One region of the Oleiphilus sp. HI0079 genome, then DNA from elsewhere that is predicted to be linked to it. Evidence: predicted binding sites of a transcription regulator. Region 1 holds the regulator's gene; each other region holds the start of a gene.
What was found. The regulator sigma-54, encoded in region 1, starts transcription at its own class of promoters, with help from an activator protein. The targets are predictions, from matches to a motif close to TGGCACNNNNNTTGCTNT.

Region 1 (6,783 bases):
TCGTCGGCTTGACCGTCGTTGCCTTCGGGACATCCGCTCCCGAACTGATTGTTTCTGCGATGGCTGCGCTACAAGACTCAAGCAACTTGGCAGTCGGCAACGCCATTGGCTCCAACATTGCGAACATTGCATTAGTTCTTGGACTAACTACGCTCGTTTCAGCGATTCCGATTAAGCTTGGCATACTTCGAGTCGAACTGCCTATTCTATTAATTGCTACCAGCCTTGCGACGCTCGTTATAATCGACGGCACGATCGTTTTTTACGACGGCTTGATTTTGTCCGGCTTACTCATCATATCCCTGATCGCGCTCGCCAAGCTTTCTTCATCTTCCGAAGAGCTTCCAGAAGAGATAGATGAAGCCAGCGACATCCCTCAAGCAAAAGCTTACCTTTACCTTATTGGAAGCATTGTTGCTTTGGTCTTGAGCTCAAGAATGCTTGTCTGGGGCGCGAGCGGCATCGCCACCGAGCTCGGCGTTAGCGATCTCATCATCGGGCTAACAATTGTCGCAATTGGCACAAGCCTCCCAGAGCTGGCAGCCTCGATTGCAAGCGCACTAAAAGGCCACCATGATCTGGCGCTAGGAAATATAATAGGGTCAAACTTATTCAATCTACTTGCCGTCATGGCTATACCCGCCTTTATATCGCCGCCAATCATTGACCAGGTCTCGTTATTCCGGGATTACGGCTTTATGCTTGTACTCACATTTGGGCTTGCGATTCTTTGCCTAGTAAATCATGTGAGTAAGCGCGACCAAATTGGTAAAATAGCCGGCATCACGCTTTTATGCAGCTATATTGTCTATCTAGTTATTCTTTACAAGGACTCGGTTACAGCACTAGCATGAATTACATTGAATCAGGCAAGCGCACCATTGAGATTGAGCGAAATGCAGTAAATGCCCTGCTCGATCGAATAGACAGCAATTTTGAGAAAGCTTGCGAAATCATGCTCTCCTGCAAGGGACGCGTTGTCGTGACTGGCATGGGAAAGTCTGGTCACATCGCTAATAAAATTGCCGCCACACTCGCCAGTACTGGCACCCCAGCGTTCTTTGTCCATCCTGGCGAAGCAAGTCATGGCGACCTAGGAATGATTACTCAGCAAGATGTCGTTCTCGCTATATCGAACTCCGGCCAAACTGAAGAAGTTGTAACGATCTTGCCTTTGATCAAACGCATGGGCGCCCCCCTAATTAGCATGACCGGCAAGCAGAGCTCCACACTCGCCAAGGCAAGCGATGTATCATTAGACATCAGCATTGAAACCGAAGCCTGCCCTCTTGGTCTCGCCCCAACCTCAAGCACAACAGTGACTTTAGCATTAGGCGATGCGCTTGCAGTTGCACTACTTGAAGCACGCGGATTTTCTGAAGAAGACTTTGCCTTTTCGCACCCTGGTGGGAGCCTAGGAAGAAAGCTCCTCCTAACCGTCGAGCAAATCATGCATATCGGCGATAGAGTGCCAAGCGTACCGCCCTCATCCTCCTTATCAGAAGGCTTATTTGAGATTTCACGTAAGGGGTTTGGGCTGACTGCCATTGTCGATAACGACAACAAAGTAGAAGGTTTGTTCACTGATGGAGACTTACGCCGCGCCTTTGACGAACAGGTAGACCTACATCAAACCGACATCGGCAGCATTATGACCAAAAATTGCAAAACCATTAACAAAGATGCGCTGGCAGCCGAAGCCCTGCATGTAATGGAAGAATATAAAATCACAGGTCTGCTGGTTACCGAGCCTGACAGAACCCTAGTCGGTGTAATTCATATGCATGATTTACTAAAAGCAGGTGTTGTATGAGCAAGCAGCTCGATGAACAAACGCGTTCAAAGGCAAAAAACATAGCACTTCTTGGACTAGATGTAGACGGAGTGCTCAGCGATGGTCGCATCATCTTTTCAGCACAGGGAGATGAGCTGAAAGCTTTTTGCACTCTAGATGGGCACGGCATAAAACTCCTGCAACAGAATGGTATCAATGTCGCCATAATCACAGGCCGCAACTCACCCCTGGTTGCGCGTCGCGCCCGAGACCTAGGCGTCGAACACTTGATCCAAGGCAGAGAAGACAAGCGCGTCGCTCTTGATAGCGTTCGCCAAGCACTTTCATTAGAGTGGGAGCAATGCGCCTATATGGGCGATGACCTGCCAGATCTATCTGCAATGCAAGCTAGCGGGCTAGGTTTTTCCGTACCAAACGGCCACCCATTCGTTCGCCAGCACGCCGACTACTGCACGAATACAAAAGGTGGTGAAGGCGCAGTTCGGGAAGTTTGCGATTTAATTCTCGACGCCAAAGATCTGCTAGATGGCATCCATCAACACTTCTTAGAGAAGTAGGCACTGTCATGGCACGGCTTAAGCCCAGATCTCGTTTTGTTATACCTCTCATAGTGGCCGTCTTTGGGGTCAGCATCTACTACGCGAATCAACTGGAACAAAAGACGTCATTGATTCAGGAAGACACTACACGAAAACCAAGCGCCTTTGCCGAAGGCACCGAACTAAAAGAGTTTAATGAGGAAGGCGAGCTGCAACTGCTCATCAAAACGCAGCGATCATACTATTACGAAAGCGAAAACCTTATTGAAACTGAACGCCCACTGATCGACTATGTTAATGAAACAGGCGAACAATTTCGCTTAGACGCAAAAGATGGACAATATCGAACAGACACCGGAATGCTAACCTTGCAAAACGAGGTACTGATGTCTCGCGTTGGAGAAACTAACGATCTCATTACATTCGAAACAGAGGATCTTCGCATCGACACGGTGAATGACTTTATATCGACTCCCGGCAAGGTTAAGATAACCCAAAATCATAATACGCTGACCTCGTCAGGCCTTAAGGCATCACTAAATGATAGAAAAATTGAGCTACCGCAGCGCGTTCGAGGCACTTACAATGCCCAGAAATAGCTTGAATGCGCTGATCGGTTTTCTAGCATGCCTTGCCCTTTTTCCCGCGCAGAGTCATGCCATAGACGTTGATAGAAACCAACCCATTGAGATCGAATCCGACAGCGCAACAATTGACGATTCGCAAGGTCTTTCAACATACCGCGGCAACGTACTTATAAAACAAGGCAGTACAAAGCTTACCGCTGACAACATTACTGTCTTCGCAAAAGACCGCAGCGTCACGCAAATAGTCGCCATCGGCTCTCCTGCGACATTCAACCAACAAGACCCGGGCAGTGACGACGCAACCACCGGGCAGGCTGAGCAAATCACTTACAAAGCCGAAGAAGCCGTTCTTATATTTAGTGGCGATGCGAAGCTTGCACAAACGACGAACTCGTTTTCGGGTGATCGAATTGAATATGACATTATGCGAAAAGCAATTAGAGCCAAAGGCGACGAAAGCACGGGAACACGCGTTAAAATTCAGTACTTCCCTAACCAACCGACTACGCCAACGGAAGACATACAGAACCCTTCAAACGAAGCGGAAACAAGTACAAATGAGGACAAGCTCTAGCGCATGAAAACCCTTCAGGCAAAGAACCTCGCCAAAAGCTACAAAAAACGCCAAGTAGTTATCGATGTTTCACTTGAGATTCAATCTGGGCAAATTGTTGGTCTTCTCGGTCCGAATGGCGCAGGCAAAACAACCTGTTTCTATATGATTGTCGGCTTAGTCCCTCAAGACAAGGGCAACATATTAATTGACGATAAAGACATAAGCAGCCTTCCTATGCATGGCCGCGCAAAAGCGGGCATTGGCTACCTCCCCCAAGAGGCCTCAATTTTTCGCAAACTGACTGTGTATGAAAACATCCTAGGAATTCTGCAAACGCGAAAAGATTTAAACAACAAACAGCGTGAAGACAAAGCCAATCAACTACTCGAAGAATTCCACATTCAACATATTCGAGAAAGCCACGGCATGGCTTTATCAGGCGGCGAGCGCCGACGAGTTGAGATAGCCAGAGCCCTTGCAATGGAACCAGACTTTATTTTATTGGATGAACCATTCGCAGGCGTTGATCCGATTTCAGTCAGCGACATCAAACATATTGTTCGCCAGGTGAGAGATCGAAATATTGGCGTATTGATTACTGACCACAATGTGCGCGAGACGCTAGACATCTGCGAGCAAGCCTATATTGTAGGGAATGGACACATTATCGCATCAGGCTCTCCCGAGGACGTTCTCAAAAACGAAAAAGTCCGAGAAGTTTACCTCGGCGACGAGTTTACAATTTAGAACCAAATTCATTGTGCAATTTCCAGTGAAAAAAGGTTTATATATGAGAGTGAAAAACTCGTTCAATTTCTCCTCGGAAGTTCTTAAAATAGAAAAACGAGCTAGCTCCTTTGGGCAGCATAAAGAGACGACAGTCCACAATGACCAGCATTACAAGAAGCTAGGATGACCGACAAATGGTAATGAAGGCATCCCTACAACTCAAAATGGGGCAACATCTCACGATGACCCCACAATTGCAGCAAGCCATAAAACTGCTGCAATTATCGACATTGGATCTTCAAGCTGAAATACAAGAAGCGCTTGAATCCAATCCAATGCTCGAACTGATGGAAGATGGCGGTGACTCTAGCAATTCATCAAGCGATGAACAGTCGAGCAACGTCAATCAACAGTCAAGCGAACCCGAGGGCAATCAACAAGTCGAAGCGAAAGAGCTACACGACAGCGAGCGTGAAGAATTTAGTGACTCGATTCCAAATGACTTACCTGTTGATACTGCCTGGGAAGATGTTTATCAGTCTTCGGGGCCAGCAAGCTCAGGATCTGGCTCTGGTTCAGATGAGATGGAAAGCGACTTTGAGAGTCGTAATTCGCCAACCGAAACACTCAACGATCACCTCCTTTGGCAGCTCAACTTAACACCTTTCTCAGATAGAGACCGCTTTATAGCAGAAAGCATCATTGACTCGATCGATGTTGATGGCTACCTAAGAAGCGATATTGAAGATATACATCAAGGCCTCTTCAACGAAGAAGACGAAGATCCCGTTGAACTCGATGAAGTTGCTGCAGTATTAAAGCGGGTGCAACACTTCGATCCAGCCGGCGTGGCTGCGAAAGATCTCCAAGAATGCTTGCTACTTCAGCTGCGCCAACTAGATCCAGAAACAAAGTGGCTTCCCCAGGCAAAGCTAGTCGTTAGTCACTATATAAATTTACTTGGTAGTCGCGACTACGCACAACTGATTCGACGCAGTCGCCTGAAAGAAGACGACCTGATCGACGTATTAAAGCTCATTCAATCTCTCAACCCGCGTCCCGGTGAAGCGATTATCCAGAACGAACCAGAATACGTCGTTCCAGACGTCATTGTTAAAAAAGAAAAGGGCCGCTGGAAAGTAGAGCTCAACCCGGAGATCGCTCCTAAAATTCGAGTGAATAGCGGCTATGCTGGCTTCATCAAACGTGCAGACAACAGCGCCGACAACAACTTCATGAAAGACCAATTGCAGGAAGCAAAGTGGTTCATCAAAAGCCTGCAAAGCCGGAATGAAACCTTACTCAAAGTCGCAAGCAAGATTGTTGCGCACCAACAGGGTTTTCTAGACTATGGTGAAGAAGCAATGAAACCATTAATTCTTCACGATATTGCGCAAGCGGTCGACATGCACGAATCTACGATTTCGCGCGTAACAACACAGAAGTACATGCATACGCCACGCGGCATTTTTGAGTTAAAGTACTTTTTCTCAAGCCATGTTGGCACTGCCTCTGGCGGCGAGTGTTCTTCGACTGCCATCCGAGCCATCATTAAAAAGCTGATTGCCGCTGAAAATCCAAAGAAGCCGCTAAGCGACAGTAAGATTGCAGAAGTACTGAAAGATCAAGGAATTAACGTTGCTAGACGTACGATAGCGAAATATCGAGAAGCGATGTCTATTCCACCTTCTAATGAAAGGAAACGCTTGATGTAAAAAGCGAATTAAGCGTTTTGTGATTTAGAAGCAGACCGTTAGCGTCTACGCTAACAAAATCTACGAGGAGATAACTATGCAAGTAAATATCGCCGGTCACCACGTTGAACTCACTGAGTCAATGAAGAACTACGTAACCGAAAAGCTAGAGAAACTCGAGCGTCACGTGGACGGTATCACGAATGTGCAAGTCACCCTATCTGTAGAAAAGCTGAGACAGATCGCCGAAGCCACCTTACATGTTTATGGAACAGATGTTCACGCAACAGCTGAGGACGAAGACATGTACGCCTCTATCGACAAGCTTATTGATAAACTCGATAGACAAATACTCAAACTCAAAGAGAAACAGGTGTCGCGCTCTCACGGTGCAGCCTAGAAACCCAGAAATATTGGATAAAGTATGAACGAGAGTTCGATAACGATTGACTCTATCCTGCTGCCAGGGCTGACCCAAACGGGCTTCCCTGGCTCAAGCAAGAAAAAAGTGCTTGAGCATGTAGCAGAGACAATCGCGACGAAGATACCCGACCTACCCGAACACAGCCTGTTTGAGAATCTCGTCGCACGAGAGCGTCTTGGCAGCACGGGAATAGGCCAAGGTATCGCAATACCTCACAGCCGTATGGGTGAATGTACACAGGTTATTGGTGCCCTGTTTGTTCTAAAAGAACAGGTTGCCTTCGACGCAATCGACAACCTTCCTGTCGACTTACTGTTTGTCTTAATCGTACCTAAAGAAGCCAGCAGCGAACACCTAGAGTTGCTTAGCCAAATTGCAGAGCGCTTTAACGATACAGAGTTTTGCAACCAGCTTCGGGAAGCCGATAATGACACCGCACTCTATTCACTCATGACTTCC
Region 2 (7,550 bases), on a different contig from region 1:
CTGATACCTGAACGAGTGTGTAGTTGGGGTCGCCTTTGGTTAGCTGGCTCCAGACGAATACCATTGCGGTACAGGGAGCAACGCCAAGCAAGATCATGCCCGCAATGTATTCAGAGGCCGTTTGTGGGTCAACCAAGTCCGCAAAAATTACTTTAAAAAACAGCCAGCCAAGCGCTGCCATCGTGAACGGCTTGATGAGCCAATTCACGATGACAGTGAGCAGGATACCTTTTGGCTTTTTACCCACTTCCTTCACGGCGCTAAAGTCGATTTGCACCATCATTGGGTAAATCATGACCCAGATAAATAGCGCTACCGGAATATTCACATGGGCATACTCGATGCTAGCAATGAGCTCAAAGGCACCCGGTGCCAATACGCCGAGACCGATTCCTGCGGTGATACTGATGGCAACCCAGATACTGAGATAGCGTTCGAAAATACCCATGTTGTTCCTTACTTTTGAATTGGCGGTGACGCTTTTGGATCACGCAGGTTCGCGTATTTTGCGCGTTGCGCGTAAATTAGAGCTGTACTCGGGTTTTATATCAAGGGCGATAAAAGTTAGGCGTGTGTCCGGTCCACTTTTTAAAGGCATTGCAGAAGTTCGCAGCGTCTGAAAATCCCAGTTCGAACGCGACATCTTCATTTGTATGCTCGCCGCGTTGCAGCATCGCAATAGCGATCTGACAGCGAATTTTTCCCATGAGTGTGTTGTAGTTCAGTCCGATGCTTTTGAGTTTACGTCTGAACGTGCGCTCGCTCATGAACAGCGCGTCTGCAATCTCTTTTGAATTCGGGAACTCTTCTTCGTTGTTTAAGACAAAGCGATCGAAACGATCGACCAAAGCAAACTCGTTTTTCAAGGTCTCCATTAAGATATTAAGATCGTGAATGCTGTTATCTAATTCGGAACGTTCTCTTGGCTCATAAGTGATGTCTCGCTGGAGATCTTTTAGGTCCATCACCCATTCGTTGAATTTTGCCTTGTCTTCTACATCACAGTTGAAGCGCTCTTTGAAGAATGATTTGTCTTCGTTCGAGAGCGCCATAGAGAAGCGAATGGTATGCACTTTAAAATCTCGTTGGGCGATTGTCCGACCGAGAGAAACCATGCCGCTTATGGTCAACTCGAAGAGAAGGTGCACTAACTCCTCACTGAGGCCGGCAACGTTCACAAACCGGTTAGTAAAGGTGTGCTCATCCTGAATGACGGTGAGGTCGGTTAAGCTGCCAATGAGCTCATAGTAGGCGAGTGTAATATTGAGCGCTTCATATAAAGAAGGAACATGGCGCAGCCCGGCACCGAGTATTCCAAAGTCATCCAATCCATAACGCTCGCCAACAGCCACACCAAGCCCGATCGAAAATTGATCGCGAACAATGCGGTTGTTGCATTCAAGTGCAAGAAAGGAAGGGAGGAATTCGTTGTGCAAGTGTTGCTGTAGATCGAGCTCTTCAATGAGTGCATCGCACCAAGGCCCTTTGCCTTGTTCGCGCAGGTAATCTAGTAGGTACCGAAGCTCAACACTCGGATATTGTTGGTCGCCAATGCTTGCTAGATGTTTTAGCTCAATGGATGGCTTTAGCTCGGGTGAATCGCTCATTATGGCTGCGTGCTACTAATTGATAATCTTGTTGTGAGTCGTTGAATGGCACCCTATTGGAGAGGCCATGCATCCCGCGGTCATCGCAGTGAATAATCGCTCATTCGATGTGCGCAGTCTATGGGAAAGTTGGCAAATTGCACACAAGTGTTCGCCTACTTTTCAGGTAATGGCATATGAGGTCGAGGCATAGAAGGCCTCAACCGTGATTTGCGATCGAGTGAACGCTACGTGCAAAGCCTCTAAACAGGTTGCGCTGGTCTGCCTGAAAAGGCAGATACTCGGGATGCCACTGAACGCCCATCATAAAACGATGTGAAGGCGATTCTATCCCTTGAATAAAGTGGTCGCGGTCAGCGGCCACGGCTTTTAGGTCGCCTCCTAAACGGTCAACCGCTTGCTCATGGAGGCTATTCACACAAGCTTGCTCTGTGCCTAATAGAGCGTGCAGCCTTGAATTCGATTCAACCTTTACAGGCTTTTTTGCTCGGAGCGTTCTTCGGTTGGAGGTAAGCTGACGATGCGGCCTGATATCGTTTAAAAGCGTTCCACCTTGAGCGACATTGAGCAACTGGGCACCGCGACAGATTCCAAACAGTGCGACGTTGCGCTTGAGCATGTTTTCCAAAAGCGCTAGCTCAAAACGGTCTCGTTCCGGGTCATACGCGCGCTTTTTTTTGTCGTCCTTCAATAAGCCATATAGCTCTGGCTCGATGTCGTCGCCACCGCCAATGATCAAGCCATCATATTCTTCGGGTGTGACTTTATCGCCAGGGCTTGCGTATTCTATGTCTAGGTTTAGATGTCTCAGGGCATAACGTGTCGCCCACCAACCAAATTTAAGTCGCTTGTTCGGCCCTGTCACTAACACTTTTGGTTTCGTGTTGCTCATTGTACGGCTCCTTATCAAAAGAATGGGGTCACGCGATTGAGTGTTCTTTGCGATGGCGTACTAAGCCGGATCGATTTTCTCAAGCTGGTCGTCGATCTGTTCACTCCATTTATTTGAGAACCGATGGCTTAAATTCTGCATTGACTCGAGATACTCCGCGGCAAGCTCGGGCAACGATTTGTGATTTGCGAGTGATTCAACCTGAAGCCAGTTTTGCCATACAGTCCAAAGCTCCCAACTAGGCTCGTCGATTTCACAGTTTGGCAGACGATAGTGCAGTGTTGGGCGCGCTTTAACACGCGAGTCTTTCACTACCTCACGAACGCGTTGTTCATCGATGTGCGCAAAAAGTGGCAGCATATCGAGTGAGCGATTACGGGTCGGGTTGTACTCTAGATAGTCGTCAATAAGCTGATCCATTGTCGGCTTATAGTCTGGTGCGAGCACTTTTTGAATGTATTCCGTTTTGAACGGCGCAATGTACGGCGTGATGCGGCGCATCAAATCCACATTTTCTTTTTCGACTAGCCAATCGTGCATCACAATATAGGCTTGCAGATAACGCAGGATCGTCTCGGCTTCAAGCGAGGGTAGTTCTGGATTTAGATGCACGCCAAACGCATAGCGCAGTGACTCTTTCGTACCCTCTGCGCCGGCCTTTCTCAACTCTGGAAAAATAGGATTGAGGATCGAAAGCTCCTTCATCTTAATAGGGTCTGTCACGATCTCCCAAGGAACGAAAAGCTCCGCTGAGTTTGTTAAGGCATCTGTGTACAGATCGATCACCTTCATGCGTAGATCTTTTCCTGATTCGTCTTCTTCGACTTCAATTTGCTCGCCATGCTTTTTCAGTAGTTCTGCATCGAGTTCGATACGAAAATTACCCAAGCGCGAATCCTTTAAGTGATAAACAAACGGACTTTCAATTTCTTCGACGCCGCCAAATCGCAACTGTAACAAGTGTACGATCTTGTCTGGCGACAAGCCTGCAAGCTCTACCTCAACGCCTACTCGGCGTAGATCATCGTCTTCGGTACGTTTGTATTCGGGTGTCCACTGATGTTGCTGAGTCATGATAAGTACCTCTGATTGGTTTAGTCGTTCGCAGGAAACAGGTTGGTGTAAGGGCTGGTGAAGGGCAGGTGAAGGGCGGAGAACCCCATGCAGGCGATTCTCCGCGATACCTTCGCTGAGCCTTTAAGCGTCAGCCATTTCTTCTATTTGAGATTTTGCAGCAGAGATTTTTCGCTTCAGCTGCTCCACCTTTTCCTCTATTTTTTCCTTACTGTCTTCAAAAAGCGCTTCTCTAGAGTCCGCAGCTTTGTGCTCTGCGTACTCTTTTTTGAGCTTCGCTTTTTGTTCATCGAGTTGCTTCTCCCAAGACTCAATTTGATCATGAAGCGTATTTTTTAGTTTCTCTGTCATAGACATGCTGTTTCTCCTGATTACTGATATTGGATTTTTCTCTTTTATAAACACGACAGCGGCGGTTTAACTTTCGACTTCAAGTTTGCTCTCAACCTTCTCGACGCCAGAGGTATTGTTGGCGATTGCTATAGCGAGATCGGCTTCCGCCTGCGTTGGCACTGAGCCACTCAAAATGACCACGCCATCTTCCGTTTCGATATCGATGTTTTTGCTTGTTACTTCGTTTTCAAGCAACAATTTCATCGCCAGCACAGCGTCGACACGCGCATCCACCAGCTGTTCATCAATGGGTGCTTCTGCAGAGCCTTGCGCGACTGTTAAGTTATTTTCAACCTCAGTGACACCTTCAACGCTTGCGGCAATTTCCTCTGCCAAACGCTGATCCAGCTCATTGTCCACTCGACCAGTCAGAAATGCGGTGGTGCCGACAACGGTGGTGTCGATCTCAAAGTTATTCAGGTTTTTGTCCAGCATTAAGGCCATTTCTACTTTTCCATCAAGCCAAGCTGAATTGAGCTTACCTTCCATCTCGTGTGCATATCCTTGGCCCGCTAATGCTGAACCGGAAACGGTTGCTGTAACAGCCGTTGAAAGAATGGCCGAGGCTAGAAATGATTTATTGAAGTTCATACTGTGCTCCCTGTTAAAAATGGTGTTCAACGCTAAGCGTCAATGAATAGGTTGCAGGGGTCGTGCCAGAATATAAAGCATATAAAAATCAATGGTTTATATGTTTATTGGTTATTTGGAGGGTACTTTGATGGGCGAAATTTACCGATCGTTTGAAAAAAGTTCAGGGAGGGAGAGCGTTAGATACGCTTTAACGTCAAGCCTAGTACGGTCGCGATAAGCGCACTGATGGTGAATACGATAAACAGCGCAAGTAACGAGCTCTGTGCCAGAACCGCAGAGGCAAGGCCAAATAGCAGTAACAGTGCGCCAATACAGGTATTACTGATGGCGACATAATCTGTACGCTTTTCATTACTGTTTTGCTGGTCATCGGCCAGATCGACCACAAACGTTTTGCGACCCAGGCGAACACCATTGTGCGTCAGGCTTAACAGCGCATACATCAGCAACCAAGCCCAAGTAGGAGGCGAAAGCACGTCACTGAGTCCCGCGGTAGCGAATGCGCATAAAACGCAACTTAAAAGCGCTGAACTAATGAGCACCATACGACTGTTCTTATCAGATGCTGTGCCCCAAAAGCGACTACTTACAAGACTGCTGGAGCCTTCGATGATTACCAGTAGCGCAAAGACGGCGATGGTTGAGGTTGAATCCTGTTGCGATGAAGACAGAGAGAGCATTGCGATGTAAGGCATCGCAAGTGCAGAGACCATCATAAAAGCTCGGGTGATTACAAAGCGCGCAAAGTGCGTGTCATTCATCAAGAGACGCCAAGCGGGAGGCGACTGATCTGGAGTTGAGCCGGAAGAGGAGTCTGGACTCTTGTTTTGCCATTGTACAGATAAGTAGCTAACGGCGGCTAACGCGAAGAAGAGGCTTGCCGCGCCCAATAGGCTACCCAAAATCCAATGATGTTCCGCCAAACCCTGACTCACCACCGCGCCTGAATCAACGGATTGGTTGGTTGAGGCGGCTGAAGCGGAACTTGGTTCTGTGTTCAGTAGACGGTTTGTATAAATGTATAAACAAATGCCATAGGCGACGCTGATGGCACCTGCGATTGTTCCAGCAGTGCCGAGTAAGCCGCCGCGCTTGGATTTTCGAACGGTCGCACCGAGTACCGTTTTTGAGCTAAGCGAGCACAAGCTTCGCGCCAAGCTGAATAATAGTAAGGCGATCAGAATGGCAAGGCCGCCAATCCAGCCTTCGAGATTTAAAAACGCCACCAGCATCGCAGCAAGAGATAAGGCTTGAGCAAGCGCGCCAAACGCGTAAATAGTTTGAGGCTTCTTTTGTCGGTTGACGCGTTCGGTCAGAAAAACCTGTGGCAACATCGAGAAAGCTTCACGAATAGGTGAGATCAACCCAACAAAAAAAGTCGGTGCAGCAATCGCATGAAACAACGCTGGAAGAACGACCTTGGTATTTGAGAGGGCATCCCCAAGCTTGCTAAACAACGAGCCACAAATCTGAACGCGGCGGTTATGCTGTTCTTGGCCGGAGCTTGTTGAGGCGGCTTTGTTATTTGATGGCTGTGCAGGCATGCGTGACAGTGTTCGATCTCTTGACGATTAGCTTAATAACAACGGTTCTGTTCTTGGTTTGAGCGAGCGTCTGGACTCAGTTATCACTCTCGCTTTGGTACTTGTCGAGTTTGTTGTAAAGCGTTTTAACGCTAATGCCCAATTGATCGGCGGTTTCTGTTTTATTGCCCTCGTTTTCTTCCAACGTTTTCTCAATGGCAGCTTGTTCGATTTCTTCTAGTGGCACGCCTGTTGGTATGCCCTGGACGCCAACCTCCTCATTGGTTTCTGTCTCTGAGGCGAGTATCAGAATGTTCTCGCGAGTAATCGCGTCTTCCGCCAGAATAAACGCGCGTTCAATACAGTGGCGCAGCTCTCTGACATTCCCCGGCCAGTGGTGTTCGGCAATTAAATCTAAGGCGGCCTGTTCGATTTGAATGTGTTGTTCATGCACCTGATTCAAATACGCGACAAAGTGCTTAGCGAGGCCTGTTACATCCTCACCACGCTCATTCAGCGCGGGAACGGTGAGAGGGAACTGCGCAAGACGAAAGTATAAATCCTCTCGGAGAAAGCCGTTCTCCATTGCGTCAAATGGATCGCGATTGGTGGCTGCAATAATACGGGCCGATGTCTTGAGTGTTCGCTCGCTACCGACAGGTTTGAATTCACTTTGTTCCAGAACACGCAGTAATTTTACTTGCTGCTCGATCGGCATTTCGGTGACCTCATCCAAAAAGACGGTGCCGTTGCCTGCCTGTTCAAAAACGCCTTTGTGATCGCTTGTTGCGCCAGTAAACGCGCCTTTCTTATGGCCAAATAGTTGTGAATCAATCAGTTCTGGGCTCAATGCGCCGCAGTTAATTGCGACCATCGGCTCGTCGGAGCGCGGGCTCATGGCGTGAATGGTATTCGCGACCAGCTCCTTGCCCGTTCCACTTTCGCCAATGACCAATACGTTGGCATCGGTGCCTGCGACACGTCGGATGGCCCGATACAGTTTTCGCATGGATTTATGCGAACCTACTAATTGACCAAATTGATCAAGGTCGCTAGTTAAAGCCTGTGTTTTTTGTCGCGTACGCTGCTCATGGTCTTCAAGCAAGTCCTCTAACGCTTCGTTGATAGCGGTTTCATTGAACGGTGTTCGAAAGTGATATCCGCCACCTTTGGCCATCAGTGTATCGAGTGCGGGATTTGGATTGCCATCGCTGAAGAACATGAAGTCGACATTATCCAAAGACTCCACTTGAGATAACTCTCTTGCTGTCACGGCATCCATATCAATGATTGCGATATTTGCCTCCAGCTCAATGCACTCTTCGAGCCAAAAACCAAGCTCACTTCCACTTGTGATAATGCAGCGTTTCATTGCGGGAAGCTGCATCAATAGCGTTTGCAGATCGCTATTGCTGACGTGGATAAAAGTGCGGGCTTGGCTCATATAGCATCTCTTAAAAAATGAGT
Region 3 (7,550 bases), on a different contig from region 1:
GTGTCAGAAGCCATAGAGTATGCCGCTGCTACGTAGAACTCTTCAGTTTCGAATGCTGCTGCAAGCTGAGTACCACGAGTCGTAGTAGAATCACCATCGATTTTGTACGTCGCACCAACTTTGATCGCGTCAAACGTACCAACGTACTGCGCGTTGTCGCCTTCGCCAATCGTCGTCAAGTTAGCACCAAGACCGATCTGCTCAGAAGTATCGGTGATGTTGATGAACTGCTCGTAAACAGTGTCGTCAGAACCGATTTGAACAGAACCGAAGTCGCCTTTCACACCGATGTACGTTTCGTCAGTTTCGCTAAGGCCTGGGCCATTAGGCTTTGAGCTGTTTTTGTCATCAGCGTCAAATTCGAATTCCATTTTCAAAAAGCCAGTAAGGCCTTCAGAAATCATGTGCTCGTGCGTGAAACCAAGTGTAGAACCGCCGTCTGCGAATTCGTGAGAGCCGCTTTTCGCGCCATTCAGATCAGTTTCGTTCCAGAAGTGAGCAAGCTGAATGTTACCAAACACGCCCAATTTAATTGGATCGATGCTTTCTTTTGCGAATGCCGCAGTTGAGGTTAGTGTAGCTGCTGCTACAGCTGAAGCGATCAGAGTCTTTTTCATTTCGTCTTCCTTATTTCTAATTGAAGATTGGGCTGATGCCCGTTCGTTCTAAGTAATTTAATAGCTATTAAATCGTTTATTAGTATTTTCGATGGGATGCCCCAAAGTGGCGCCCATTTAATTTCACACTCGTGACAGAAATATGACAAGCGACAAACTTGTTTGATTTCTTTCACCAATGTCATGAACTGCAATCGATTTAAACAAAGTTAAATCAGGATGTAGAACATGCTTTTGGTTCGACCAAAGTTATCTTAAGCCAAAGTTCAATCAATGCGCACGTTACAGCTTAGTTAGGAAAGTGACGCAAGTGTTCAATATTTTGATCACCAAAACCACCCGTACTTTGTTTCACTTTGTACAACTTCAACGACAAATGTAAAACAACCTTCAAAGCAAGAAACGCCTATTGAGCAAAACTTCTCCACTCAGGACACTCCCTTTACCAGCCCAAGTAACTTAGCTAAAACCGTGCCAACCGCGCGATGCCCACCTTGCCGAAAATGGTGAATATTACTTTATTAACAATAGTTTAAGCGAGCTACTTAAAGCCAGCCCTTAGTTTCGGTTTAGTACACGATATTGAATTACGCAACTTTTTGGTGCGAATACATAGAAAATAGGCAAAATCCGCCCCATCTGCGAAGACCAAGCCCTATTACAGTATGAACAGGTAGTAATAGAGCCCAGCCTAAGTGAACCAAATTAGCTCTCAAACGGCCGAAAAACGTATATTTTAAGAAAATAGATGCGCTTTGTAGGGGAGGCGCCATGGCTTACGGCGTAGCGAGGCCTTGAAAACAGCTACAAGAGCCTTTGCACAAAGCACCAAAATACAACACCAGCACTAATGCTGCTCTCAAATAATGCACAACTCACTTAATAGCGCCTAGACTAAAGTCTAAGCAGTAACAGACGCTTTCAGGCGACAATGAGGGATGAAGACCCTACAAAAACAGAAACTGATTGCACTCTAAAGACAAGCTAAAGCTCAAACATAAAGGTAACAGGGCCATCGTTAAGCAAGCTCACTTTCATATCTGCCCCAAACCTTCCAGTTGCCACTCGATCATGTGCCTTCTGAGCCTTTTCGACAAAACAGTCATAGATTGATCTGCCATGCTCTGGACTCGCCGCACTTGAAAAGCTCGGTTTCGTTCCCTTTTTTGTATCGGCTGCAAGCGTAAACTGTGAAACAACCAATAAGCCTCCCTGAACGTCTTGCAGGCTTCGTCCCATGCGACCATTTTCGTCTTCAAAGATACGATACTTTAGAATTTTAGTGAGCATGCGATCGACCAGCACAGTATCGTCATGCTTCTCGACCCCGATAAAAAGCAGGATGCCCTGATCTATCTCACCAACTAGCTCACCACCCACAACAACTGAAGCGCTCTTTACACGCTGTATAAGTGCTTTCATTACTTATTGCTCTCCACGCTTTCCGGCACTATTGTTGGCAATCTTCATCACAAAAAAAGGCCGAAGTAACATATACTCCGGCCTTTTTGATTCAGAAGTTAAACCTAAGTTTTATTTGGCGCGCTTACGCTCATTCTCTGTAAGAAGCTTCTTACGCAAGCGAATACTTTGAGGCGTTACTTCTACAAGCTCATCGTCTTCAATAAACTCGAGCGCTTGCTCAAGCGTGTGAATGATTGGTGGCACTAGGGTCAACGCTTCATCCGTACCGGATGCTCGCACGTTGGTTAGCTGCTTACCTTTCGTCGGATTTACAGCCAAGTCATTCGAGCGGGAGTGAATACCAATAATCTGGCCTTCATACACGTCCTGCGCATGGCCGAGGAACAAGCGACCGCGACTCTGCAAGTTAAACAAAGAATAAGCCGCCGTCTTTCCTTTCAGCATACTCACCAATACGCCGTTCTGACGCTTGGCAACTTCGCCGACTTTAACTGGGCCATAGTGATCAAACACACTAGTCATTATGCCTGAGCCAGAAGTCATAGTTAGGAAGGCACCACGGAAACCGATCAGACCTCTTGAAGGAATGGTGAATTCTAAACGAACTCGACCCTTACCATCTGGCTCCATGTTGGTCATTTCAGCCTTACGCAGACCAAGCTCTTCCATCACCGCACCTTGATGAGGCTCTTCTACATCAATCACTACATGCTCATATGGCTCTTGAATTTCGCCATCAATTTCGCGCTGCACTACCTCAGGACGAGAAACACCCATCTCAAAGCCTTCGCGACGCATGGTTTCAATGAGCACTGAAAGGTGCAACTCACCACGACCAGAAACCACAAACTTATCAGGCGTATCACCAGCTGCAACACGAAGCGCCACGTTATGGATCAATTCCTGATCTAGGCGATCCTTAATGTTCCGCGTGGTAACAAACTTACCTTCAAGGCCTGCAAACGGAGAATCGTTAACAATAAAGGTCATGCTAACCGTTGGCTCATCAACAGAAAGCGCCGGCAAAGCTTCGACACACTCAGGGTCGCAGAGCGTATCCGAGATACCTAGCCCGTCAATACCATTAATACAAACGATATCTCCGGCACTCGCAAGCTGGGTTTCTACCTGCTCAAGACCGAGGTAACCTTTTACATTCAGAACCTTACCTTTGCGCTCTTTACCTTCTGCATCAACAATAATCACTTGTTGATTTGGCGACAACGTACCGCGCGTAATTCGACCCACTCCAATAACGCCGACATAGCTGTCATACGCTAGCGCAGAAACCTGCATTTGAAATTTCCCATCTGGGTCAACGTCTGGTGCCGGCACCTTCTCAACGATCATCTCGTAGAGCGGCGTCATATCGTCAGCCATATCTTCAGGATCAAGGCCGGCAATGCCATTAATCGCTGATGCGTAGATCACTGGAAAATCCAACTGCTCGTCCGTCGCACCGAGACTATCGAACAAATCAAAAACTTGATCCATAACCCAATCAGGACGCGCACCAGGGCGGTCAACTTTGTTGATAACAACAATTGGCTTAAGACCTTTCTCAAATGCTTTAGAAGTCACAAAGCGCGTTTGCGGCATAGGACCATCAACAGCATCAACAAGTAGACAAACAGAATCTACCATCGACAATACGCGCTCTACTTCTCCACCAAAGTCGGCGTGTCCGGGCGTATCTACAATGTTGATTCGGTAGTCGTTCCATTTGATCGCGGTATTTTTCGCAAGAATGGTAATGCCACGCTCTTTCTCCTGATCGTTGGAGTCCATGATGCGTTCGGCACCCTCATCCTTACGATCCAAAGTTCCAGACTGGCTTAGAAGCTTATCAACCAAGGTCGTCTTACCATGGTCAACGTGCGCGATAATCGCGATATTACGTAGGTTCTCAATCACTGTAGCATTACTCAAACATTGTAGGAGGCGTTAAAAAGGACGCGGATTATACAGAAAGCGAACGCAGATAAATACAAGGTGCACATTTATTTGCAATCATGCCTTTGACTGCAAACAGAGTCAGCCGCCCCATAATGGATCAGACAAAGAATTATTGCACCAACATGGGTCACTCAGACCAAGAGTTAAAACCTCAGTTTTTTATAGGTCGTTGTTTATCCTGCAGAAAACACTAAAAGCCCGAACTGGCAAGAACCTTGCTTTCTAAGTGAACCAAAAGTGGGCAGAACGCCTGCAGGCCTATGAAAGCGATAAGGGAGCATGCTATTCTGCTCGCCCATTTATAGGTTATCAGCGCCAAGAGCGAGTGGAGCATGAGACATGCTGCAGTCCTGGGGCTTATAAATCGTCAGACTTTCGGAAATAACAACGCAGCGCGCGAAGATTTAGCCGAAACCTGAAATAAACAAGAACTGCTTATCTCTTCGGTAGCCGTTCAGTAACATCCGTAATATGGAGTAATAAAATGTCAGAGAACACTCTGGGTCTCATCAAAGAGAACGAAGTTAGATGGGTAGACCTTCGCTTCACAGATACACGCGGTAAAGAGCAACACGTTAGCATTCCATCTACAGAAGTTGACGAAGACTTCTTTGAAGAAGGCAAAATGTTTGACGGCTCATCAATTGCTGGCTGGAAGGGCATCAACGAGTCAGACATGATCCTTATGCCTGACGACACTACTTCGGTTCTTGATCCTTTCACTGAAGAAACCACACTCATTTTGCGTTGCGACGTTGTTGAGCCATCAACAATGCAAGGTTACGAGCGTGACCCACGCTCTGTTGCGAAACGTGCAGAAGAGTACTTGAAGTCTACAGGCATCGCAGACAGCGCCTTGTTTGGTCCAGAGCCAGAATTCTTCGTATTTGACGATGTTAAGTGGAAAGCTGATATTAGCGGCGCAATGTACCAAATCAGCTCTGAAGAAGCTGCATGGAGCGACCACGCAGAATTCGAAGGCGGCAACATCGGTCACCGTCCAGGCGTTAAAGGCGGTTACTTCCCAGTACCACCAGTTGATTCTTTGCATGACCTACGTGGCGCCATGTGTGCTGCAATGGAAGCAATGGGTCTTGTGATCGAAGTACACCATCACGAAGTGGGTACTGCTGGTCAGTGTGAAATCGGTGTTGGTGCAAACACGCTTGTTAAGAAAGCGGACGAAGTACAAATCCTTAAGTACTGCGTACATAACGTTGCACACGCATACGGCAAAACAGCGACATTCATGCCGAAGCCTCTAGTTGGTGACAACGGTTCTGGCATGCACGTTCACATGTCTCTTGCTAAAGATGGCAGCAACCTATTTGCTGGTGACGGCTACGCTGGCCTATCTGATGAGTGCTTGTACTACATCGGCGGTATCATCAAGCACGCTCGTGCAATCAACGCATTCACGAACTCATCAACCAACTCTTACAAGCGTTTGGTACCAGGCTTCGAAGCTCCAGTTATGCTTGCATACTCTGCACGTAACCGTTCAGCGTCTATCCGTATTCCATTCGTTAACTCGCCTAAAGCGCGTCGTATGGAAGCTCGCTTCCCTGACCCATCTGCAAACCCTTACCTAGCGTTTGCTGCATTGATGATGGCAGGCCTTGACGGCATCCAGAACAAGATCCACCCTGGCGACCCAGCGGATAAAGACTTGTACGATCTACCTGCAGAAGAAGCACTTGCTATCCCAACTGTTGCAGAAACATTTGATGTAGCACTTGCAGCTCTAAAGGAAGACAACGAGTTCCTTACTAAAGGCGGCGTGTTCACAAAAGACATGATCGATGCCTATATCGAACTTAAGAACGAAGAAGTTGAGACTTTGAACATGACAACTCACCCAGTTGAGTTCCAAATGTACTACTCAGTATAAGCTTCGCCTTATATGGAAAGCCCGGTGCTCGGATAGAGCACCGGGCTTTTTTGTTTCTAAACTGCGTGCTAGGCTAGAGCTAAATGGACTGAAGGAACCTCCTGATATGACCCTCAAACGCGCTATTTGCAGCACTCCCCTTGTCGCATTAACCCTGTTACTTCTATCTCAGCCAAGCTTAAGTGCAACGAAGGTGTATAAGAAAGTAATGCCTGATGGCAGCATTAGCTATTCAGACGAAGCTCAGGACGACGCGGAAGTCCTAAACGTCGAGCCTGTCCCAACAGTACCAGCATTTAAAGCACCGCCGAGTGAGGCAAAGCCAGAGGTAGAAGCAGAAGAAAAACCCAAGAATTTTTATGCCTCTTTAACCATCCTAAGCCCCGAAAATGACACGGCCTTTAATTCCGGTTCGGGGACTGTTGAGGTCAAAATCAAGAACAACCCATCTCTCATTCGGGGTCACAAATATAAAATATTCTTAGGCAACCAACTGCTATCAGAACAAACTGAGAATTCTTACGTGACGAGCAATGTAGACCGCGGCACGCATCAGCTTTCCGTTCACATCGTTGATCAGGCGGGCCGGATTCTAAAAAGCGCAACAAACACTTTCACGCTCCATCGACCCGTTATTCGCAAACAACCCAGACAGTGATTGCACTTAGCCTGATTTGCTCGCCACTCGACCGTAAATCAGGCTCTACAACTAGACACACTGCATCCATCCAACCCTCCCGACTCATTTCCGGCGCACCATTTTCGTGCAACCTCACAATGTTCTATGTATGCTTTTCTGCACCCATATCGCGCAGAACACCAACGAAAACGTAAAAACCATTATCTTTCAATACCTTAGATAACATCTGGCAACCTACACAATATATGGTTTGAATCTTGCAGATGGTCTCAGGTGGTGCAAGCGCACATTTTTAATCAGCGACAAACTCAACGAAACAGGCAGAATGAACAACCCGCAAAAAGCATCTTTTATCTTAGAAAATTTATCGACCGCTGTTTTTGTGCTGTCTGACGAGTTGCGCGTAATCGAATACAACCCAGCTGCAGAGATGCTTCTCCAGCTGAGCCAAAAACGTATTATAAACGCCCGATTTGAAGAGCTTTTCAATGTATTTCAAGACAAATTGCAACAGGAAATGCAGGATATCTTGATCAGTGGGCATACATATACCCAACGGGAATGCGAGCTCGGGTTGTTTAATGGCGACAATATTCTTGTCGACCTCACTGTGTCAGCCATGACCTATGAAGGCCAAGTTTCGCTGCTAATTGAGGCGCAAACGAAAGATCGGCTGATGCGGATCAGTCGTGAAGAACAATTACATGAGAACCAAGAAACCGCAAAAATTCTAATTCGGGGTTTGGCACACGAGATAAAAAACCCTTTGGGTGGCATCCGGGGTGCTGCACAACTACTCGCATCTGAGCTGGATGAGGAACAGAGCGAATACACGCAAGTTATTATCGATGAGACAGATAGGCTGCGCTCACTTGTTGATCGCCTACTTGGAACGCACAAAGCGTTGAATCTGGCTGAGATCAACATTCACGAAATTCTTGAACGGGTTTGCGCATTAATCCTAGCAGAGTCTGGAAAATCCATTCGCATCGTTAAAGACTATGACCCAAGCATTCCCGAA
Region 4 (7,550 bases), on a different contig from region 1:
GATTTTTCTGGTCCTTGTTTGAACCTTGAGGACGCTTCTGTTCCCCAATAGTTTGTTCTTCCGGCGGCTCGCTCTCGAGAACTATGCGGAGTTTTTCTTTCAGGGTCGGCAGGTCCAGACGAAATTTTACTTTTGGATCGAAATAGCTCGTTCCGCCTTTGATCTGTTGGAACTCGAAACCGAGCTTGAGGAAGCTCCCGTTAGATTTTCGAATCGCATCGTCGCCGGCGAAGAATCCGTCGAGCTGGGCACCTGTGTCGCCGACCACTTTACCCCAGTAGTTTCGCGTATCTATAAGCCAGGCAAGTGTCGATGAATGCGGTGGTTTTTCATCTGTATCAGCGGGTAAATGCGGTATATTGATCTCGGCAAAGCTGTTTTCATCCGCGAAGCTTAACGAACTGGCTAAGGTGAAAAGGCAAAATAAGAGAACAAAACGAGGATTATAAAAAGTTACAGTGCTTGCGAATCCTTTGAGCGTGTTCATCCAATTTCGCACGTTTCGTTTGAATCCCAAATAGTCCGGTGATATGTAAAACCAGTTTAGGCAAGTTTCTAAGAAAGTCATGTTTCGATCGCGGGATCACATGTAAATGGATATGTGGCACGGTCTGATTCGCTTGCCGGCCGTCATTCAGTAACAAGTTGCTATCCCCTTCGCCAAATCCTGCTTTCGCGGCGCTTGCCATAACGATTGCGCCAAGCTCAAACAAACGGCGCTGCATATCGGAGGAAAGGTCATTGAGATATTGCTCATGTTTTTTAGGTATGACCAGTGTATGCCCCGGTGTCAGAGGATATGCGTCCATGATGATGAGAAAATCCTCATCTTCGTAGAGGGTACTCACAGGTAATTTTCCTGAGAGTATCTGACAGAAAACGCACTTTGTTTTCTTGAATATCATTGTAATTTACTGGACGCGGCTTCAGAAACTGCATCTGAGAGTTCCCATTCGTCTTGTTTTTCGGATGGGATGGCATACTCCTCAGACGCCCATGCACCAAGGTCTATTTGCTTACAGCGCTCACCACAAAACGGACGATAGCTATTTTCTTCAATCCACTGGACTGGCTCGGCACAATTTGGGCAATTAACGATTAATGGATTTTTCATTTTGGATGTTGACAGAGCTCAAGATAGTAACGGTGTTTCAATTCTACCATGTGCTGGAGGTGTGCTTCATTATCATCGTTGAGAATTATATCGTCAGCGTGTTTTTGTTTTGCCTCTCTTGGCATTTGCGCTGCAATAATTTTTTCAATGCTGTCAATACTGACGTTGTCGCGCTTGGTGGCTCGCTCAATCTGCAGCTCTTTTGGCGCATCAATCAGTAATGTTCTTGAGCAGAGCTTGTGCTGGTCGGTTTCGAATAAAAGCGGGGATACTAGGATTGCGTAAGGCGACTCTGCATTTGAAATCTGGCGGATAATCTCGGAGCGAATGATTGGGTGAAGTAGTGCTTCAAGCCAGCGCTTAGCATTCGTGTCGCTAAATATAATTGCCCTGAGCTTAGTGCGATCGAGTCCTCCGAACTCATTTAGAATATCCGCGCCGAATTGCTTAGCGATTGTCGCTAAAGCGGGCTTGCCTGGTTCAACGACTTCGCGAGCGACAAGGTCTGCGTCGACGACATGAATTCCAAGCTTCTCAAAGTGGGCGCTCGCAGCGCTTTTTCCGCTGCCAATTCCGCCAGTTAAACCGATTATTAGCATTGAATAGTTGCCATGCTTCGCTAAAGGGGTTTGTGAAAGTAGATGTCGATAGCGAGTCGCTGTAGGTTAAACATCATGCCCGTTACCCGAGCCAAACGCGCTTAATTTCGTTGCCCCAAACTAGTGCGACCCAACCTGCGACCGCTAAGTAGGGGCCAAACGGCATCGGTTTGTTTTTGTCTCGTCCTTGTATCAGCATCGCGCCTAGTCCATAAAGAGCTCCGACAACAGAAGACAGTAGTACAATGATGGGCAGCATCTCCCATCCGAGCCATGCGCCGAGTGCGGCGAGTAGTTTAAAGTCACCATAGCCCATTCCTTCTTTGCCAGTAAGTAACTTAAATAGCCAGTATATCGACCAAAGAACAAGGTAACCAAAAACCGCTCCAAAAAAAGCACTTTCGAAACTAGTAATCAGCTCGAAGTAGTTAACAATAAGGCCAAGCCACATCAAAGGTAGCGTTATGTTGTCTGGCAATAGCTGGGTATCTGCATCGATCATGGTCAGTGCAATAAGAGCCCAAGTAAACAGAAGTAAAGCAAGTCCGGCGTAAGATGCACCAAATGCGATGGCGATAGCCAAGCACATCAAGCCACTAGTGAGCTCGACAAGAGGGTAGCGAATGCTGATTCCCGTTTTGCAGCCGCTGCACTTTCCGCGAAGAAATAGGTAGCTGATGATGGGGATGTTTTCCCAAGCTCTTATCGCATGCCCGCATTTAGGGCAGGTTGAGTTTGGTGTTGAAAGGGTTAGGTTTTCAAGTTTTGGGGGCTCGAGTTCTAAAAACTCAGAAGCCTGTAACTTCCATTCCTGTTCAAGCATCTTTGGCAGGCGGTGTATAACCACATTTAGAAAACTGCCTACGAGTAGACCGAGGACTAGGAAACTGGAGTAGAGTAAAAAAGGGGTTTGGTTGAGAGTGGTAAAAAATTCTTGCATCGTTAGGTCAGTCGCTTGCCATATTCAAAGAGAAATTAATACTCATAATAAAAAAGGCAAAGCGCTTGCTTTGCCTTTTGATTACGCTCGAAGAGGTTAAACCACAGCGCCCATTTGGAATATAGGGAGGTACATCGCGATGATCAAGCCGCCGACTAGAACCCCAAGAACCGCCATAATCATAGGCTCCATAAGGGTGGTCATGTTGTCAACTAGATTGTCTACTTCTTCCTCAAAGTGCTCGGCCACTTTGTCGAGCATGCTGTCTAATGCACCGGACTCCTCACCAATCGCGACCATCTGAACGGCCATGGTTGGGAATACCTCTGTTTGCTTCATTGAGTACTGGAGCTGCGTTCCTGAGCTAACCTCATCACGAATTGTATGTACCGCGTTGCGGTGAACAACGTTTCCCGTAGCACCGGCTACTGAGTCAAGGGCGTCAACCAATGGGACACCCGCTGCGAATGTTGTCGAAAGTACTCGGGCAAACCGAGCAACCGCAGACTTGTCGATGATGTTGCCAACGATAGGAATTCTCAGCGTAAAACGATCAACGGCATCTTGAAAAGCTTGGCTTCGTAGCTTGGCCTGCTTAAATGCATACAAAAAGCCGCCGATTCCGGCGATGACGATTAACCACCATTCTTGCATCCACTCAGATATTCCAATCACGAACTGGGTGAAGATCGGAAGTTCGGCGCCAAATCCTCCAAAGAGAGCTTCAAACTGAGGCACCACTTTGATCAGCAAAATTACCGTTACGATGAATGCTACGACCACAACAGATATTGGGTAGGTCATGGCTTTTTTGACTTTTTTCTTAAGGGTTTCTGTTTTTTCCATGTAGGTCGCAACGCGGTCCAGCATGGTCTCGAGGGCACCTGATTGCTCGCCCGAGTTGACGAGGTTTACAAATAGATCATCAAAGTAAGCAGGATGCTTTTTTAATGCGCCTGCAAAGTTATTACCCGCAGCGACGTCATTCTTTATGTCGAGCACCAACTCCCTTAGAGTTGGGTTTTCAACCCCGTCTGCAACAATTTCAAAAGACTGTATTAGGGGGACGCCCGCTTTCATCATGGTCGCTAATTGGCGCACAAATATTGCGATATCAAACGGGGTGATTTTCTTTTTTCCTCCGCCGAAGCTGAAAGAAGGTTTGCGTATGCGCTTCGCATTAATGCCTTGCTTTCGAAGTTGGGCTTTTACGATTGCTTGAGTTTCACCACGCATTTCGCCTTTTACTTTATTGCCTTTGCGGTCGGTGCCTTCCCATTCAAAAGCGATAAGTTTTTTTGTGTTTTCTGCCATGATTATTCCTTCGTTACTCGCTGTACTTCTGCAAGGCTGGTAACGCCCTCAATTGCTTTTAATAATGCAGATTTTCTTAAATCGTTAAACCCTTCCTCATCAGCAGCTTTTGCGATCGCGAGCGAGTCGGCTTCCTGCATAATGAGTTGAGAAATGCTTGGTGTGATCTTGACCACTTCGTAGATACCTACTCTTCCTTTATAGCCGTTATTACACTTATCGCAGCCTTTCGGTTGATAGATTGTGATGCCGGCATCAATTTGATCTTGGGTAAAGCCTTCTTTGAGCAATGTTTCACCAGGTATGTCAATCGGCTCTTTACAGCTGCTGCAAAGGCGTCGTGCCAATCGCTGTGCAATAATAAGTGATACGGATGTTGCGATACTAAACGCCGGTACACCCATGTTGATTAGACGGGTCAGGGTCTCTGGTGCACTGTTAGTGTGCAAGGTTGACATGACCAAGTGACCGGTTTGCGCGGCTTTGATCGCGATAGAGGCGGTCTCTAAATCTCGAATCTCACCAACCATGACAATGTCAGGATCCTGTCGCAAAAAGGAACGAAGTGCTTCCGAGAAGTTAAGGCCGACTTTTGAATTTACGTTAACCTGATTAATACCCTCTAGGTTGATCTCAACAGGATCTTCCGCAGTTGATATATTTAGTTCTGGCGTATTTAGGATGTTCAAGCCGGTATAAAGTGAAACAGTTTTTCCCGATCCGGTAGGGCCGGTCACGAGGATCATACCTTGAGGTTGGTGCAATGCTTCGAGATAAAGTTCTTTCTGAAAGTCTTCATACCCAAGCGCGTCGATACCCATCTTCGCAGAGCTTGGATCGAGAATCCGCAGGACGATCTTTTCACCCCAAAGGGTGGGTAGGGTGTTGACCCGGAAGTCGATGGCCTTCGTTTTAGAGAGTTTCATCTTGATCCGGCCATCTTGCGGCATCCGCCTCTCGGATATGTCCATCTGTGACATGACTTTCAGGCGGGCTGCGATTTTCGGCGCAAGTTTAATGGATGGTTTAGATACTTCATGAAGAATGCCATCAGTACGATAACGAACTCGGTAAGTTTTTTCGTAGGGTTCAAAGTGAAGATCCGAGGCTCCTTGTTTAATCGCATCAAGCAGCATTTTGTTAACGTACTTAACGATCGGAGCGTCGTCGGCCTCGTTGCTGATAGCTTCATCTTCCTTATCTGATGAGCCGTCATCAATATCGATATCTAAATCGGCGTCATCCAGATCGCCCATCGAGTCGTCTTGAGATTCAAGGTACTTGTCGATAGCACTGATCAACTTGTCGTCTTCTACTAATACTGAGTCAACACTCATCCCTGTATGGAATTTAATCTCGTCTACGGCGTTAACGTTTGTTGGATCGGATACGGCGATAAAGAGTCGATTTCCACGCACGTATAGAGGTAGCGCGCGATGCTTGCGGATCAATTTTTCTTCAACGACTTTTTCGGGATACGAGACCTTGAGGAATGCGTTTAGATCAAGAACGGGTAAGCCGAATTCCTCTGCGGCACTAAAAGCGATCGCTTTCGAGTTCGCCAAGTTTTCTGAAACTAAGTGGGTGATCAGAGGTATGTTGTTTTCTATCGCATGCGATTGCGCCTTTAGAGCTGTGTCTTCATCAATAATATGATCAAGAACGAATTTTCGTGCTAGGCCAGTTAGATTGGTTGGCGTATTGGTAGCCATGCGTATGCGTTTCTCTTTGCTGCTTGTGTCTTATTTAAATCGCTGAATTTATATACAAATATAAGTTAGCTAAGTTGTTCTGCTTATAAATGCGAGCAATCGAACTTAACGCATCAGTATTTATATGCAGGAATTTAATTAAAAGTGTAGAGCAAGTTTCGGTTTTTAAAAGGAATTTTAAGGTAGGCGCGGTTTTCCTGTGGTTAAACCGATGCAATGTCGCTCGAAATAAACAGATAGTGACAAAATTTGACACTTTTGTATGTCCTTTGTAGGTAGCTGCGAGGAGTTAGCTCGTTCGAGTGAAAGCTATAAAAGCGAGGTAAGTCATTGTTGAATAAGCAAAACAAATTATTTTCTTGCGCTTGGCACGACCTCTGCTAGTGTTAGGTTAGACGCGCTTAACAAAGCTCACGTTCAAAGATGAGCTCACTTAGCGAAACGTCGGAGGCAGTTTTCTTCGACACAAAAGTTAAGCAAAGCGAGCGGTCTTTATATTTAATCAGCGGAGATTTAAAGAATGAAAAACATGCACTCTATGAAGAAAGCAGCACAACAAGGTTTTACCCTTATTGAATTGATGATCGTAGTTGCGATTATCGGTATTTTGGCAGCAGTCGCGATTCCTGCGTATCAGGATTACACTATTCGTTCACAAACAACTGCGGCGCTTGCGGAAATCACTCCTTTGCGAACGCAGTTCGAAGTTATCGCAAACCAAGGCGAAGCTGTGTCACTTGACCCAGCTGATATTGGCTACATTGGCTCAGCTGGCACGTCTTACTGCACGCTAGCTGTAACTCAGCCAACAGCAACGGTTGAAGGACAGATTACGTGTACTCTTCAGAACGTGAACGTTTCGATTCTTGGCCAGACGATTACGCTTAACCGAAGTATTGATGGTGACTGGCGTTGTACTATCCCTGCCGCAATGGATGCTAAGTACCGTCCAGGTGAGTGTACAGAAAGTTAATCCGATCTAAAGGATTAGAAAAGGGCCCTGACGGGCCCTTTTTTTTAGAGTAGTTATTATGATTCTCCAAAAAGCGATCTTCGTTTTAAGCTTTATCGCCTTTTTATTCTTATCATTATCTCAGTTCTTTTTCAGTATCTCTGATTCTTTTTATGATAGTCAGCGTTTAGCACAAGCGATGTTACTCTGCTGTGTCGGGGTTTTGTTTTGTTTTAGTGCTAGATCGTTTGAACAATTTACTAGAGCCGATTCGCCTCTGTTGTTGCCCCGAATATTTTCTATGATGGCGTTAGTGATTGGCTTTGGGTGCATATCCGCAGTGTTAAGTTCGGATATAGTGAACTCGCTAATGTATGTCACGTTGTTCGCTCTGCTTTTCGTCACCTGTCTATATTTGGCCGTTTTTTTGGATGCGGGTGTTACGTCATTAGTGCTGTGCTTGGTAGTTGTGTTTCATTCTGGTGTTATCATTTATTCAACCTTGTTTCTTGGTTTTGCGGTGTTTCAGGGAGACAGTATTAAAGCGTCGATCGTCTATTTTGGCTTCGACAACATCCGCTTTTTTAATCAGGCGCAGGTTTTCGTTCTCCCTCTGTTAAGTTATTTGTTGACCGTAAAGCGCATAGCCGTTGCCGCACACTTAATTTTGTTCGCAAATCTGATGTTAATGTTCGTTGGTGGTGGTCTTGGTATCGCATTGTGCTGGTCGTTAATGCTGTTCGCGCTGCTCTTTTTTAATAGAAGACTTCTTGTCGGTCTGTTAGTGCATACGTTAGTTGCGTTTGTATCTGCGTATGGGCTGCTTAATGGCTTTCAGCTTGACGAGGCTTCATCTGTGTCTGCCCAGTATTTGAGTGATGGGGGAAGGCTTCCGATATGGTTATCGGTTATTGATCAT

Region 2: a site for sigma-54 is predicted at 4,608-4,625, ahead of A3750_RS20400 (BON domain-containing protein). Genes of this name have one in related genera too.
Region 3: a site for sigma-54 is predicted at 4,203-4,220, ahead of glnA (glutamate--ammonia ligase). Genes of this name have one in related genera too.
Region 4: a site for sigma-54 is predicted at 6,046-6,063, ahead of A3750_RS26955 (pilin). Genes of this name have one in related genera too.

What each region holds. Positions count from the first base shown of each region.
Region 1 is NZ_LWFT01001228.1:649-7,431, forward strand. It holds gene A3750_RS21710 (calcium/sodium antiporter) at 1-854, shown strand, start outside; gene A3750_RS21715 (KpsF/GutQ family sugar-phosphate isomerase) at 851-1,813, shown strand; gene A3750_RS21720 (HAD family hydrolase) at 1,810-2,352, shown strand; gene lptC (LPS export ABC transporter periplasmic protein LptC) at 2,361-2,933, shown strand; gene lptA (lipopolysaccharide transport periplasmic protein LptA) at 2,920-3,495, shown strand; gene lptB (LPS export ABC transporter ATP-binding protein) at 3,499-4,224, shown strand; gene A3750_RS21740 (RNA polymerase factor sigma-54) at 4,407-5,921, shown strand; gene hpf (ribosome hibernation-promoting factor, HPF/YfiA family) at 5,998-6,300, shown strand; gene ptsN (PTS IIA-like nitrogen regulatory protein PtsN) at 6,325-6,783, shown strand, end outside.
Region 2 is NZ_LWFT01001150.1:23,724-31,273, reverse strand. It holds gene arsB (ACR3 family arsenite efflux transporter) at 1-448, opposite strand, end outside; gene A3750_RS20420 (AraC family transcriptional regulator) at 549-1,607, opposite strand; gene A3750_RS20415 (gamma-glutamyl-gamma-aminobutyrate hydrolase family protein) at 1,807-2,499, opposite strand; gene A3750_RS20410 (amidoligase family protein) at 2,560-3,573, opposite strand; gene A3750_RS20405 (hypothetical protein) at 3,697-3,930, opposite strand; gene A3750_RS20400 (BON domain-containing protein) at 3,991-4,557, opposite strand; gene A3750_RS20395 (hypothetical protein) at 4,737-6,104, opposite strand; gene A3750_RS20390 (sigma-54-dependent Fis family transcriptional regulator) at 6,181-7,527, opposite strand.
Region 3 is NZ_LWFT01001338.1:1,256-8,805, reverse strand. It holds gene A3750_RS23140 (porin) at 1-617, opposite strand, end outside; gene dtd (D-aminoacyl-tRNA deacylase) at 1,602-2,039, opposite strand; gene typA (translational GTPase TypA) at 2,151-3,956, opposite strand; gene glnA (glutamate--ammonia ligase) at 4,483-5,889, shown strand; gene A3750_RS23120 (Ig-like domain-containing protein) at 5,996-6,547, shown strand; gene glnL (nitrogen regulation protein NR(II)) at 6,855-7,550, shown strand, end outside.
Region 4 is NZ_LWFT01001006.1:3,386-10,935, forward strand. It holds gene A3750_RS18260 (hypothetical protein) at 1-487, opposite strand, end outside; gene A3750_RS18265 (HIT family protein) at 444-905, opposite strand; gene yacG (DNA gyrase inhibitor YacG) at 902-1,114, opposite strand; gene coaE (dephospho-CoA kinase) at 1,111-1,713, opposite strand; gene A3750_RS18280 (A24 family peptidase) at 1,796-2,653, opposite strand; gene A3750_RS18285 (type II secretion system F family protein) at 2,750-3,967, opposite strand; gene pilB (type IV-A pilus assembly ATPase PilB) at 3,970-5,679, opposite strand; gene A3750_RS26955 (pilin) at 6,200-6,652, shown strand; gene A3750_RS18300 (O-antigen ligase) at 7,002-7,550, shown strand, end outside.